Regions from separate parts of the Pseudomonas sp. R4-15 genome, predicted to be linked through region 2. Evidence: predicted binding sites of a transcription regulator. Region 2 holds the regulator's gene; each other region holds the start of a gene.

Evidence for each region. The regulator sigma-54, encoded in region 2, starts transcription at its own class of promoters, with help from an activator protein. The targets are predictions, from matches to a motif close to ANTGGCATNNANNTTGCTNT.
Region 1: a site for sigma-54 is predicted at 1,843-1,862, ahead of flgB (flagellar basal body rod protein FlgB). Genes of this name have one in related genera too.
Region 3: a site for sigma-54 is predicted at 1,738-1,757, ahead of ACYRGX_RS14860 (circularly permuted type 2 ATP-grasp protein). Genes of this name have one in related genera too.

Annotation. Positions count from the first base shown of each region.
Region 1 is NZ_CM147293.1:2,459,218-2,463,194, reverse strand. It holds gene flgE (flagellar hook protein FlgE) at 1-203, opposite strand, end outside; gene flgD (flagellar hook assembly protein FlgD) at 247-927, opposite strand; gene flgC (flagellar basal body rod protein FlgC) at 950-1,393, opposite strand; gene flgB (flagellar basal body rod protein FlgB) at 1,399-1,806, opposite strand; gene cheR (protein-glutamate O-methyltransferase CheR) at 2,004-2,831, opposite strand; gene ACYRGX_RS11710 (chemotaxis protein CheV) at 2,866-3,798, opposite strand; gene flgA (flagellar basal body P-ring formation chaperone FlgA) at 3,862-3,977, shown strand, end outside.
Region 2 is NZ_CM147293.1:1,581,576-1,585,552, reverse strand. It holds gene lptB (LPS export ABC transporter ATP-binding protein) at 1-295, shown strand, start outside; gene ACYRGX_RS07430 (RNA polymerase factor sigma-54) at 459-1,967, shown strand; gene hpf (ribosome hibernation-promoting factor, HPF/YfiA family) at 2,021-2,329, shown strand; gene ptsN (PTS IIA-like nitrogen regulatory protein PtsN) at 2,340-2,804, shown strand; gene rapZ (RNase adapter RapZ) at 2,818-3,675, shown strand; gene ACYRGX_RS07410 (HPr family phosphocarrier protein) at 3,688-3,960, shown strand.
Region 3 is NZ_CM147293.1:3,110,994-3,114,970, reverse strand. It holds gene dnaX (DNA polymerase III subunit gamma/tau) at 1-433, shown strand, start outside; gene ACYRGX_RS14870 (YbaB/EbfC family nucleoid-associated protein) at 430-756, shown strand; gene recR (recombination mediator RecR) at 838-1,437, shown strand; gene ACYRGX_RS14860 (circularly permuted type 2 ATP-grasp protein) at 1,787-3,196, shown strand; gene ACYRGX_RS14855 (alpha-E domain-containing protein) at 3,200-3,977, shown strand, end outside.

The sequences.
Region 1 (3,977 bases), 880 kb from region 2:
AGCTGCGAGGTATTCGCCAGAAGAACGCCGCTCCCCCGAGGATTCGAGCCCGACCCACCCATCATCGACGCCGCATAAACGTCCGCAAACTCCGCGCGCGACTGTTTGAAACCGGCAGTGCCCGCGTTGGCAATATTGTTCCCGGTAATATTAAGGTCTTGGCTTGCAGCTCGAAGGCCACTCAGTCCGATGTTGAAAGACATGAATTACTCCTTCGCCGGAGCGCCGGCGATCATTACCGAGGCGCTATTGGCCGATGATTTGAACTTGGGAGAGAGGGACACTGCCCACACCAGCCAGATTGAGCATCATCTGGCCGCCATCCTGCGCAAGGGTCACGCTGTCCACGTTAGCCGGCAGCAGCGTATACAAGCCTTTGGTCTCATCCCCGTAGGTTGCCTGAGCCTCGAACTTATAGGTGCCCGGGGGTAGCGTTTCCCCGTCCGCACCCTTGCCATCCCAAGAGAAGCTGATGTTCCCAGCCTTTTGCTGGCCAAGATTGACACGCGATACGACCGCCCCTGCCCCGTCATAGACGGTGACATAGACGTTCCCGCTGCTTTCAGGAAGTACGAGACTGGCATCGAAAGGCTTACTGGTATCCACCAGCGCAGTTTCCGCAGGCACGATGACCTTACGCCCCACCAGGGAAGACGCCTGCAACGCCTGTGAAGACTGGAACCCGGACAACAGGGAACTCATGCTGTCGTTGAGTTCCTGAACGCCCTCGACCTGACTGAACTGCGCCAACTGGGCAATGAACTCGCCATTGCCCTGGGGCTCCAGCGGACTTTGGTTATTCAACTGGGTCACCAGCAATTGAAGGAACGCGTCCTTCCCCAGCTCGTCGTTCTTCGAGGTACTGCTATCAGACTTTATCTGGTACTGATCGAGAACAGAGCCAGCCGCATTTACTTCGATACTCATGGTCTAGTACTCAGCTATTGGGCTACTGCCCCAGAGTCAGGGCTTTCTGCATCATCGTCTTGGCGGTGTTCATCAGCTCGGCGTTGCTCTGGAAAGCGCGGCTGGCGGATATCATGTCGGCCATTTCCTCGACGACGTTGACGTTCGGGTAGTAGACGTAGCCGTCGGCGTTGGCCGCCGGATTGCTGGGCTCGTAGCGCGCCATCAATTCACTCTGGTCCTCAATCACGCCAGCCACGCGCACGCCACGACCGGCCTCATCCTCACCGCCGAACAGTGAGTTACCAGCGCCCCCCTGAGCTTGCTGCAATACGGTGGCGAACACCGGATGTCGCGCCCTGTAGGTCTGGTCGATACTGGAGGACACCGACTCGGCGTTGGCGATGTTCGAGGCCACGGTGTTGAGACGCACGCTCTGCGCACTCATTCCACTGCCGGCTATACCGAAAATGTTGGATAAGGACATGGCGATCAATCCCCGCGAATGGCGTTCATCAAGCCCTTGAGCTTGCTGTTGAGGAACGTGAAGCTGGCTTGGTAGTCCAGCGCGTTCTGCGCGTACTTGGCCTGCTCAACGTTCTCGTCGACGGTGTTCTGGTCGATCGAAGGTTGCTCGGGCGTGCTGTAGAGCAACCCCGGCTCCCCAAAACTATCGCCCTGGCCCGCGAGATGGTTGCTGCTGGTGGTCGCGACAGACAGCGCCCCATTCTGTAGACGCTGCTGCTGGGCCTGCAGAATGCTGTTGAAGTCCAGGTCACGCGCCTTGTAGTTGGGCGTATCGGCATTCGCCAGATTGTTCGCCAGCAACTCCGCGCGCTGCGCTCGAAATGACAGCGCCTGCTGATGAATGCCTAAGGCTTTGTCGAAACTGATGGTCATGGCTGATGCCTCGCCGCGATTTTACTCGCTAACGAATTAGCAAACGCCATGCCAGAATATAAAATTCTTTAATTTCAACGACTTGGAAGTTCGCCCGCCAATTCATGGACGGAGCGGCAAGTTTTTACCGCCTTGCCGGCGGCCACCTTGCCGCCCCGTGACGGGAAACCGTCACAGAGCGGCAAGCGCGAGCAGGCCTATTTGACCTGGTAGATGATTCCCGGACTGCACTGAACCATTTGGTAAAGGTCGGGCAAGCCGTTGAGCGCCTCCGAAGCGCCCAGGAACAGGTAGCCCCCAGGTTTCAGAGTGGCGTGGATGCGCCGCAGGATGTCTTTCTTGACGTCGGCAGAGAAATAGATGAGCACGTTGCGGCAGAACACCACATCGAACTTGCCCAGCGTGGCGTAGCTTTCCAGAAGGTTGAGCGCACGGAATTCGACGCGAGAACGAATCGCCGCCTTTACCGCCCAGCGGCCACCCTCGCGCGGCTCGAAGAAACGCTGAAGTCGATCCTTGGAAAGGCCCCGCCCCAACGCCAAACTGTCGTACTCACCACTGCGGCACGCATTGAGCATCGCACCGGAGAGATCCGTCGCAACGATCTGCACGCCGCCACGCAGCTGACCCAGGTTCGTGCGCTCGAACTCGTCCACGCTCATCGACAACGAGTACGGCTCCTGCCCCGAAGAGCACGCCGCCGACCAGATGCGCAAACGCTGCCCACCCGAGGCCTTGGCCATTTCTGGCAACACCTTGGTCTTGAGGACCTCGAACGGGTAGGTATCGCGAAACCACAACGTCTCGTTGGTGGTCATCGCGTCGATGACCTTTTCCCGAAGGCCGGCGCGCGGCTGGCTCTGGATACGCTGCACCAGCTCACCGAGGCTAGCGATGTTGTTCTCGCGCATCAGCTTGTTGAGGCGACTGGAGACCAGATACTCCTTGTTCGTCCCCAGCAAGATGCCGCAGGCCTTTTCCAGAAAGACCCTGAACTGTTCGAAATCCAAATTGGTGGAAGACACTGACGTTACGCTGCCTCTATGGAGAGCTTGCGCATCAGGCCCCGGAAGCGGGACCGATGCGTTCGATGACCTTGGCGGCGAGTTCGTCAGGTCGGAATTTGGCGAGGAAGTCGTCTGCACCGACCTTCTTCACCATCGCCTGGTTGAACACGCCGGATAACGAAGTATGCAGGAGAATGCACAGGTCCGACATCCGAGGGTCGTTGCGAACCTCAGCCGTCAGGGTATATCCGTCCATTTCCGGCATTTCGATATCGGAGATCATCATCAACAGCTCGGCGCTTGGCTTCTCGCCCCGCTCTGCCATGGCCTTGAGGTAATTCAGCGCCTGTCGACCGTCGTTGAGCGTTACCACCTCTACGCCAACCGACTCCAGGCAGCGCTGGACCTGCTTGCGCGCCACCGACGAGTCGTCAACGATCAGAACGCGCTTGGTAGCAGCGAGCTGCAGGGTGTCTTCCTTGATGATGCCCTCGGACACTTCAGTCCGCATCGGAGCCACCTCGGCGAGAATCTTCTCGACGTCGATGATCTCCACCAACTGGTTGTCGACCCGGGTGACCGCTGTCAGATAATGCTCACGGCCGGCGCCCTTGGGTGGCGGATGGATGCCCTCCCAATGCATGTTGACGATGCGTTCGACCGAGCGCACCAGGAAACCCTGAACCTTGCTGTTGTACTCGGTGATGATGACGAAGCTGTCCTTGAGTTCCTGCAACGGCCGACGACCTATGGCCTGGGAAAGATCAAGAATCGGAATGGTGCCGCCGCGGATGTTCGCCACGCCCCGCACGACCCGGCTCGACTTGGGCATCACGGTCAGGCGGGGGCACTGCAGCACCTCCTTCACCTTGAAGACGTTGATGCCGTACATCTGATTGCCATCCAGGCGGAACAACAACAGCTCTAGGCGGTTCTGCCCCACCAACTGGGTACGCTGATTTACCGAATCCAACACGCCGGCCATACCGGTTCCCTCGCTGTCTGCATCGCCATCCGAGTAGGCACGGCGCTTGCTTGTGTTCTGGTTATGAAAAGCATGACGACGATTATTCGACGCGTTATGGCATTTGGCCAACTACCGCTACGAGTTTTACCGACTTTACTCGGGGTAGGCTACTGCGGCATCGCTGCCGCCGGCCAAAC
Region 2 (3,977 bases):
CCGCGCGGAAATCGCCCGCGCACTGGCCACCGACCCGAAATTCATCCTCCTCGACGAACCCTTCGCCGGCGTGGATCCGATCTCGGTCGGTGACATCAAGCAGATCATCAGCCACCTCAGCGAAAAGGGCATCGGTGTTCTGATCACCGACCATAACGTGCGCGAGACCCTGGACATCTGCCAGAACGCCTTCATCGTCAACGACGGCCAACTGATCGCCGAAGGCAGTGCCGCCGAGATCCTTTCCAACGACCTCGTACGCGAGGTTTATCTGGGGCACGAGTTCCGCCTCTAGGCCTCAGGGAGGCCCCGCGCGCAAGCGTCGCGGGGCGTCCATCGCTGGCGCGCAATAAGCGCTGGAAATATCCCCCGATATCAGGCATATAATTTGCTTCCAGAGCGCGCCGCGAGCGCTACGCAGTTGGACGGCGCATAGACGCCTGCATACAAGGTCTGCCATGAAACCATCGCTCGTTCTAAAGATGGGCCAGCAGCTGACGATGACGCCGCAGCTGCAACAGGCCATCCGTCTCCTGCAACTTTCCACGCTCGACCTGCAGCAGGAAATCCAGGAGGCGCTCGAAGCCAATCCCATGCTGGAACGCCAGGAGGATGGTGAGGACTTCGACCATTCCGACCCACTGGCCGATGGCGACGAACTGCAGAACCCCAGCAGCCAGGAAATCGCTTTCCAGGAAAGCAGCGTGCCCACCTCCGAGCATGCCGAGCACAGCGAGGAAGGCGACTGGAGCGAGAGCGAGCGCATCCCCAACGAGCTCCCGGTGGACACCGCCTGGGAAGACGTCTACCAGACCAGCGCCAGCAGCCTGCCCAGCAATGACGACGACGAGTGGGACTTCACGGCCCGCACCTCCGGCGGCGAAAGCCTGCAGAGCCACCTGCTCTGGCAGTTGAACCTGGCGCCGATGTCCGACACCGACCGACTCATCGCCATGACCCTGATCGATTCGATCAACCCCGATGGCTACCTCGAGGAGAGCCTCGAGGAAATCGCCGCCGGCTTCGATCCCGAGCTGGAGATCGAACTGGACGAGGTCGAGGTCGTCCTGCACCGGGTGCAGCAGTTCGAGCCCGCCGGTGTCGGTGCACGCAACCTGCGCGAATGCCTGCTGATCCAGCTCGCCCAACTGCCGCCACGCACACCCTGGCTGGAACAGGCCCGCCAGTTGGCGAGCAGCCACCTGGACCTGCTCGGCAGCCGCGACTACGCCCAATTGCTGCGGCGCATGAAGCTGCGCGAAGACGAACTCAAGCAGATCGTCGAGCTGATCCAGGGCCTCAATCCACGTCCCGGCTCCCTGATCGAGACCGGCGAACCCGAATACGTGGTGCCCGACGTCATCGTCCGCAAGCACAACGAACGCTGGCTGGTCGAGCTCAACCAGGAAGCCATGCCGCGACTGCGCGTCAACCCGCAGTACGCCGGCTTCGTACGCCGCGCCGACAGCAGCAGCGACAACACCTTCATGCGCAACCAGTTGCAGGAGGCACGCTGGTTCATCAAGAGCCTGCAGAGCCGCAACGAGACGCTGATGAAGGTCGCCACGCAGATCGTCGAGCATCAGCGCGGCTTCCTCGAGTACGGCGAGGAAGCGATGAAGCCGTTGGTCCTGCACGACATCGCCGAAGCGGTGGGCATGCACGAGTCCACCATTTCCCGCGTGACCACGCAGAAGTTCATGCACACCCCGCGCGGCATCTTCGAGCTGAAGTACTTCTTTTCCAGCCACGTCAGCACCGCGGAAGGCGGCGAATGCTCGTCGACCGCGATCCGCGCGATCATCAAGAAACTGGTCGCTGCGGAAAACGCTAAAAAGCCGTTGAGCGACAGCAAGATCGCTGGTTTACTGGAGGCACAGGGCATTCAGGTGGCCCGCCGGACAGTCGCCAAATACCGGGAATCCCTGGGCATTGCGCCCTCCAGCGAACGCAAGCGACTGATCTGACGGCCATGCGATATCCGAAGTCGTAAGTAACAACGGTGATAAGGAGAAGCAGCATGCAAGTCAACATCAGTGGCCATCAACTGGATGTGACCGACGCCCTGCGCGACTATATCGAGGAGAAGCTGACCCGCCTGGAGCGGCACTTCGACAAGATCAGCAACGTCCAGGTGATCCTGGAAGTGGAAAAACTCAAGCAGAAGGTGGAGGCCACCCTGCACATTGCCGGCGGCGAGATCGTCGCCAATGCCGAGCACGACGACATGTACGCCGCCATCGACCTGCTGGCCGACAAGCTCGACCGGCAACTGATCAAATACAAGGAAAAGCAGCTCAATCGAGAGCAGGGCGCGACCGCCCGCTGACCCCTAACCGATGATAAGACTCGACAACATCCTGACCCCCGGCCGCGTCCTCGTGGGCGTGCCGGGCGGCAGCAAGAAGCGCGTTCTGGAACAGATCGCCAACCTGGTTGCCCGCGACCTTCCCGAACTCGCCGCCCAAGACATCTTCGAGGCATTGATCGCCCGTGAGAAGCTCGGCTCGACCGGCTTTGGCAATGGCATCGCCATCCCCCACTGCCGGCTGGCCGGCTGCCTGACGCCGATCAGCGCCGTGTTGCGTCTGGAAACGCCCGTCGACTTCGACGCCATCGACGGCGCTCCGGTCGACCTGCTGTTCGTCCTGCTGGTGCCCCAGGCCGCTACCGATGAGCATCTGGAGCTATTGCGGCAGATCGCCGGCATGCTCGACCGCGCCGACGTACGCGAGCGCCTGCATCAGGCCGACAGCGCCGACGCGTTGTACCAGATCGTGGTCGACGTGCAGAACGGACGCTGAGCGGGCCACCGCCATGCGCCTGATCGTCGTCAGCGGCCGCTCCGGCTCCGGCAAGAGCACCGCACTGAACGTGCTCGAGGACAGCGGTTTCTACTGCATCGACAACCTTCCTGCCGCCCTGCTTCCCGAACTCTCGGAGCGGGCGCTGCTGCAGACCGAACTGCTGCAGCCGCAGGTCGCGGTGTCCATCGACGCACGCAATCTGCCCAGCCAGTTGCAGCGTTTTCCGGAACTGCTCGACGAAGTGCGCGCCCGGCACATCCAGTGCGACGTGATCTATCTCGATGCCGAGGACGACACGCTGCTCAAGCGTTTCTCCGAGACGCGCCGCCGTCATCCACTGACCAGCGCCACCCGCTCCCTGGCCGAAGCGATCCGTGACGAATCACTGCTGCTGGGGCCCATCGCCGACCTTGCCGATCTGAAGATCGACACCACCCATCTCAATCTTTATCAGTTGCGCGACAGCCTGAAGCTGCGCCTGCTCGATCGCCCGGACACCGGCACCGCCTTTCTCTTCGAGTCGTTCGGCTTCAAGCGGGGCATGCCGGTCGATGCCGACTTGGTGTTCGATGTGCGCTGTCTGCCCAATCCCTACTGGAAGCCCGAGCTGCGCGAGCAGACCGGGCTGGACGCGGCGGTTGCCGAATACCTCGAGGAACAGCCTTCCGTCGAGGAGATGTTCCAGGACATCGACACCTACCTGCGCAAATGGCTGCCGCGCTTCGCCGCCAGCAATCGCGCCTACGTCACCGTGGCGATCGGCTGCACCGGCGGACAGCACCGCTCCGTCTACCTTGCCGAACGCATCGGTGGCAGCCTGCGCGAAGCGCTGAAGAACGTCCAGATCCGCCATCGCGATCTGCATTAAGGATAACCATCGATGCCCGCCCGCGAAGTCTTCATCATCAACAAGCTGGGCCTGCACGCACGCGCGGCGGCTAAGTTCGTCGGCGTCGCCGGGCAGTATCCCTGCAGCGTGCGCGTCGGTCGTGCGCCGGATCAGTTGGTGGACGGCAAGAGCATCATGGCGGTGATGATGCTCGCCGCAGGCAAGGGTACCGCCGTGCACCTGCATACCGAGGGAGAGCGCTGCGACGAGGCGCTCCAGGCCCTGATCGAGCTCATCGACGACCGCTTCGGCGAGGGTGAGTGATCCACCATGCTGACGAG
Region 3 (3,977 bases), 1.5 Mb from region 2:
GGCCGATGTCCAACCGGCCAGCGGTCTTGCGGCCGAGTGGCTCGAATTGTTCCCGCGTCTGGGCCTGGCGGGTCTGACCGGGAGCATCGCAGCCAACTGCAGCTTGATCTCGGTCGAGGCCGACTGCTGGTTGCTGCACCTGGACCCGGCGCATAGTGCCCTGTTCAACGCCACCCAGCTGCGCCGCTTGAACGACGCGCTGGACACGCATCTGGGGCGCTCGGTGCAACTGCGCGTCGAAGTACAGAAGCCGACCCAGGAAACGCCGGCACAGGCGGCCGCACGCAAGCGGCTGCTGCGCCAGAAGGAGGCAGAGGAGGCGATTCACGCTGATCCGCTGGTCCGACAAATGATGCAGCAATTCGCCGCGGTGATCCGCGACGGTACCATCGAACCCATAGATACCCAGAAAACCGAGGTGACCCCGTCATGATGAAAGGTGGCATGGCCGGCCTGATGAAGCAGGCCCAGCAGATGCAGGAACGCATGCAGAAGATGCAGGAAGAACTGGCCAACGCCGAGGTGACCGGGCAATCCGGTGCCGGTCTGGTCAGCGTGGTGATGACCGGTCGCCATGACGTCAAGCGTGTGAGCCTCGATGACAGCCTGATGCAGGAAGAGAAGGACATTCTCGAAGACCTGATCGCCGCTGCAGTCAACGATGCGGTGCGCAAGATCGAGCAGAACAGCCAGGAAAAGATGTCCGGCATGACTGCCGGCATGCAGTTGCCGCCGGGCTTCAAGATGCCGTTCTAAGGTGGCATCCCTGCGCGCGCCGCGATCTGTCGCGGCGCCGATTCGATCATGCTTGCCCATCCATTACGAAGTTGCCGCCCGATGAGTTTCAGCCCCCTGATCCGCCAGTTGATCGATGCCTTGCGCACCTTGCCGGGCGTTGGCCAGAAGAGTGCCCAGCGCATGGCGCTGCAACTGCTCGAGCGTGATCGCAGTGGCGGGGTGCGTCTGGCCCAGGCGCTGACCCGGGCGATGGAAGGCGTGGGCTACTGCCGCAGTTGCCGCACCCTGTGCGAAGACGAGCTCTGTCCGCAATGCGCCGATCCGTCCCGTGACGACAGCCTGCTGTGCGTGGTGCAAAGTCCCATGGACGTGTTCGCCGTGGAGCAGACTGGCTTCCGCGGGCGCTATTTCGTCCTGCGTGGCAACCTGTCCCCGCTGGACGGGCTCGGGCCCGAGGCGATCGGCATCCCCGAGTTGCTGTCGCGCATCGAGGGTTCGGCCGTGAGCGAGGCAATTCTTGCCACCAATCCGACCGTGGAAGGTGAAGCCACCGCCCACTACATCGCGCAACTGCTGATGCCGCGTGGCCTGGTCGTTTCGCGTATCGCCCACGGTGTTCCCTTGGGCGGTGAACTGGAGTTGGTCGACGGCGGTACCCTGGCGCATGCCATGGCCGGGCGCAAACCCGTCGCGCTCTAGTCGCCCGTCACGGGCGCATTGTCTTCCGATTCAGTTTGGCGTAGCGGCGCCACGAGCGCGCTACTGGCCAGCGCTGCCTACCGTAGAGCGCTGTTGGATGTCGCTGCTGCTACGGACGTTGCTCTTCTTGTGATTTGTGCCTGCGCCGTGACAACCTCGAGCTCTGGTAACGGTCTACTGTGGAGGTATCACCATCCCAAATTGGTGCGCTTATCGTTTCGCGGTTGCATGCCTCTGAACCTTAATGGTGCATTGCAGTTGTGCTTGATGCCTAAGCATATGTTTTAAAAGGATTTAATGCCTGGCACGCGGCTTGCCATGGTTCAGAGACTCGGACAAGGAGCTCAGAATGTCCCGCCTTTTCTATGATGAGATGCATGACGCGAGCGGAAATACCCGCACGCATTACCAGGCGTTCGAGCGATGGCTCAAGGAGATGCCCGAGGAGCAACTGGCGCAGCGCAGACGCGAGGCCGATCTGTTGTTCCATCGAGCGGGTATCACCTTCACGCTTTACGGCGACGAGCAGGGCACTGAACGTCTGATTCCCTTCGATATCATCCCGCGCGCGATTCCCGCCAGCGAATGGCAGATCATCGAGCGTGGCTGCATCCAGCGTGTGCAAGCGCTGAATATGTTTCTTGCCGACATCTACCACGACCAGCGCATCATCAAGGAGGGCATCGTGCCCGCCGAGCAGGTGCTGGCCAACGATGGCTACCAGTTGGCGATGGGCGGCCTGAAGCTGCACCGCGACATCTACGCGCATATCTCCGGGGTGGACATCGTCCGCGACGGCGACGGCACCTACTACGTCCTCGAAGACAACCTGCGCACGCCCAGTGGCGTGAGCTACATGCTCGAGGACCGCAAGATGATGATGCGGCTGTTCCCCGAGCTGTTCTCCATGCAGCGGGTGGCGCCGATCGGTCACTACCCGAACCTGTTGCTCGAAGCGCTCAAGAGCTCCAGCCCGCTGGATAATCCGAGTGTCGTGGTGCTGACGCCGGGGCGTTTCAACAGTGCCTATTTCGAGCACGCCTTCCTCGCCCGTGAGATGGGTGTTGAGTTGGTGGAGGGCGCCGACCTGTTCGTGCGTGACGAGCGTGTCTTCATGCGCACCACCTCCGGGCCACAGCGTGTCGATGTGATCTACCGGCGTATCGACGATGCCTTCCTCGATCCGCTGGCCTTCAATCCGGATTCCATGCTGGGCGTGCCCGGTTTGCTCTCGGCCTATCGCAGCGGCCAGGTCGTGCTGGCCAACGCCATCGGTACCGGTGTGGCGGATGACAAGTCGATCTACCCCTATGTCGCGGACATGATCCGCTTCTACCTCTCCGAGGAACCCATCCTGCAGAACGTGCCGACCTACCAGTGCCGTAAGCCGGCAGAACTGTCCCATGTGCTGGCGCATCTGCCGGAGTTGGTGGTCAAGGAAGCGCAGGGCTCCGGTGGCTACGGCATGTTGGTGGGACCGGCGGCGACCAAGGAGGAGATCGAAAACTTCAGGGCGCGCCTGCAGGCTCGTCCTGAGGCCTACATCGCCCAACCGACGCTGAGTCTCTCCACCTGCCCGACCTTCGTCGAAAACGGCATAGCGCCGCGGCACATCGACCTGCGCCCCTTCGTGCTCTCCGGCAAGGACACCCGTGTCGTGCCAGGTGGTTTGACCCGTGTCGCGCTACGCGAGGGCTCGCTGGTGGTCAACTCGTCGCAGGGCGGCGGGACCAAGGACACCTGGGTGGTGGAGGACTGACAAATGCTATCGAGAACCGCCTCCGACCTTTATTGGATGTCACGCTACCTGGAACGCGCGGAAAATCTCGCGCGCATGCTCGACGTCAGTTACTCGCTGTCACTGATGCCGCAGAACGGCCGAGGTGATGGCCTCGACGAGCTGGCGATGCCGCTGCTCAGTACCGGCACCATGGACGCTTATCTCGAGCGTCATGGCGCGCTGCACGCCGAGCGCATGCTGCATTTCTTCGCCCTCGACGAGGAGAACCCGGCGAGCATCTACAACTGCCTGGCACCGGCGCGCGCCAATGCCCATGCGGTGCGCGGACGCATTACCGCGGACATGTGGGAAAACCTCAACGCCACGTGGCTGGAGATGCGTGGTATTTCCGCCCAGGGCCTGCCGCGCTATGGCATCAGTCGCTTCTGCGAATGGGTCAAGGAGCGCTCGCATCTATTCCGCGGCGCGACCTTCGGCACCATCATGCGCAACGATGCCTATCGCTTCATTCGCCTGGGGACCTTCATCGAGCGCGCGGACAACACCCTGCGCCTGCTCGATGCGCGCTATGAGCTGCTGGGTGATGACGAGGACCTCGACGACCGTTCGGCGCGCTCGTACTACCAATGGAGCGCATTGCTGCGCGCATTGTCGTCGTTCGAGGCGTTCGCGGAGATCTACCGTGGCTCGCCGCGCATTGCCAAGGTCGCTGAGCTGTTGCTCCTGCGCCCGGATGTTCCACGCTCGTTGCGCGCCTGCGTCGAAGAGCTCGACGGCATCCTGCGCATACTACCTGGGG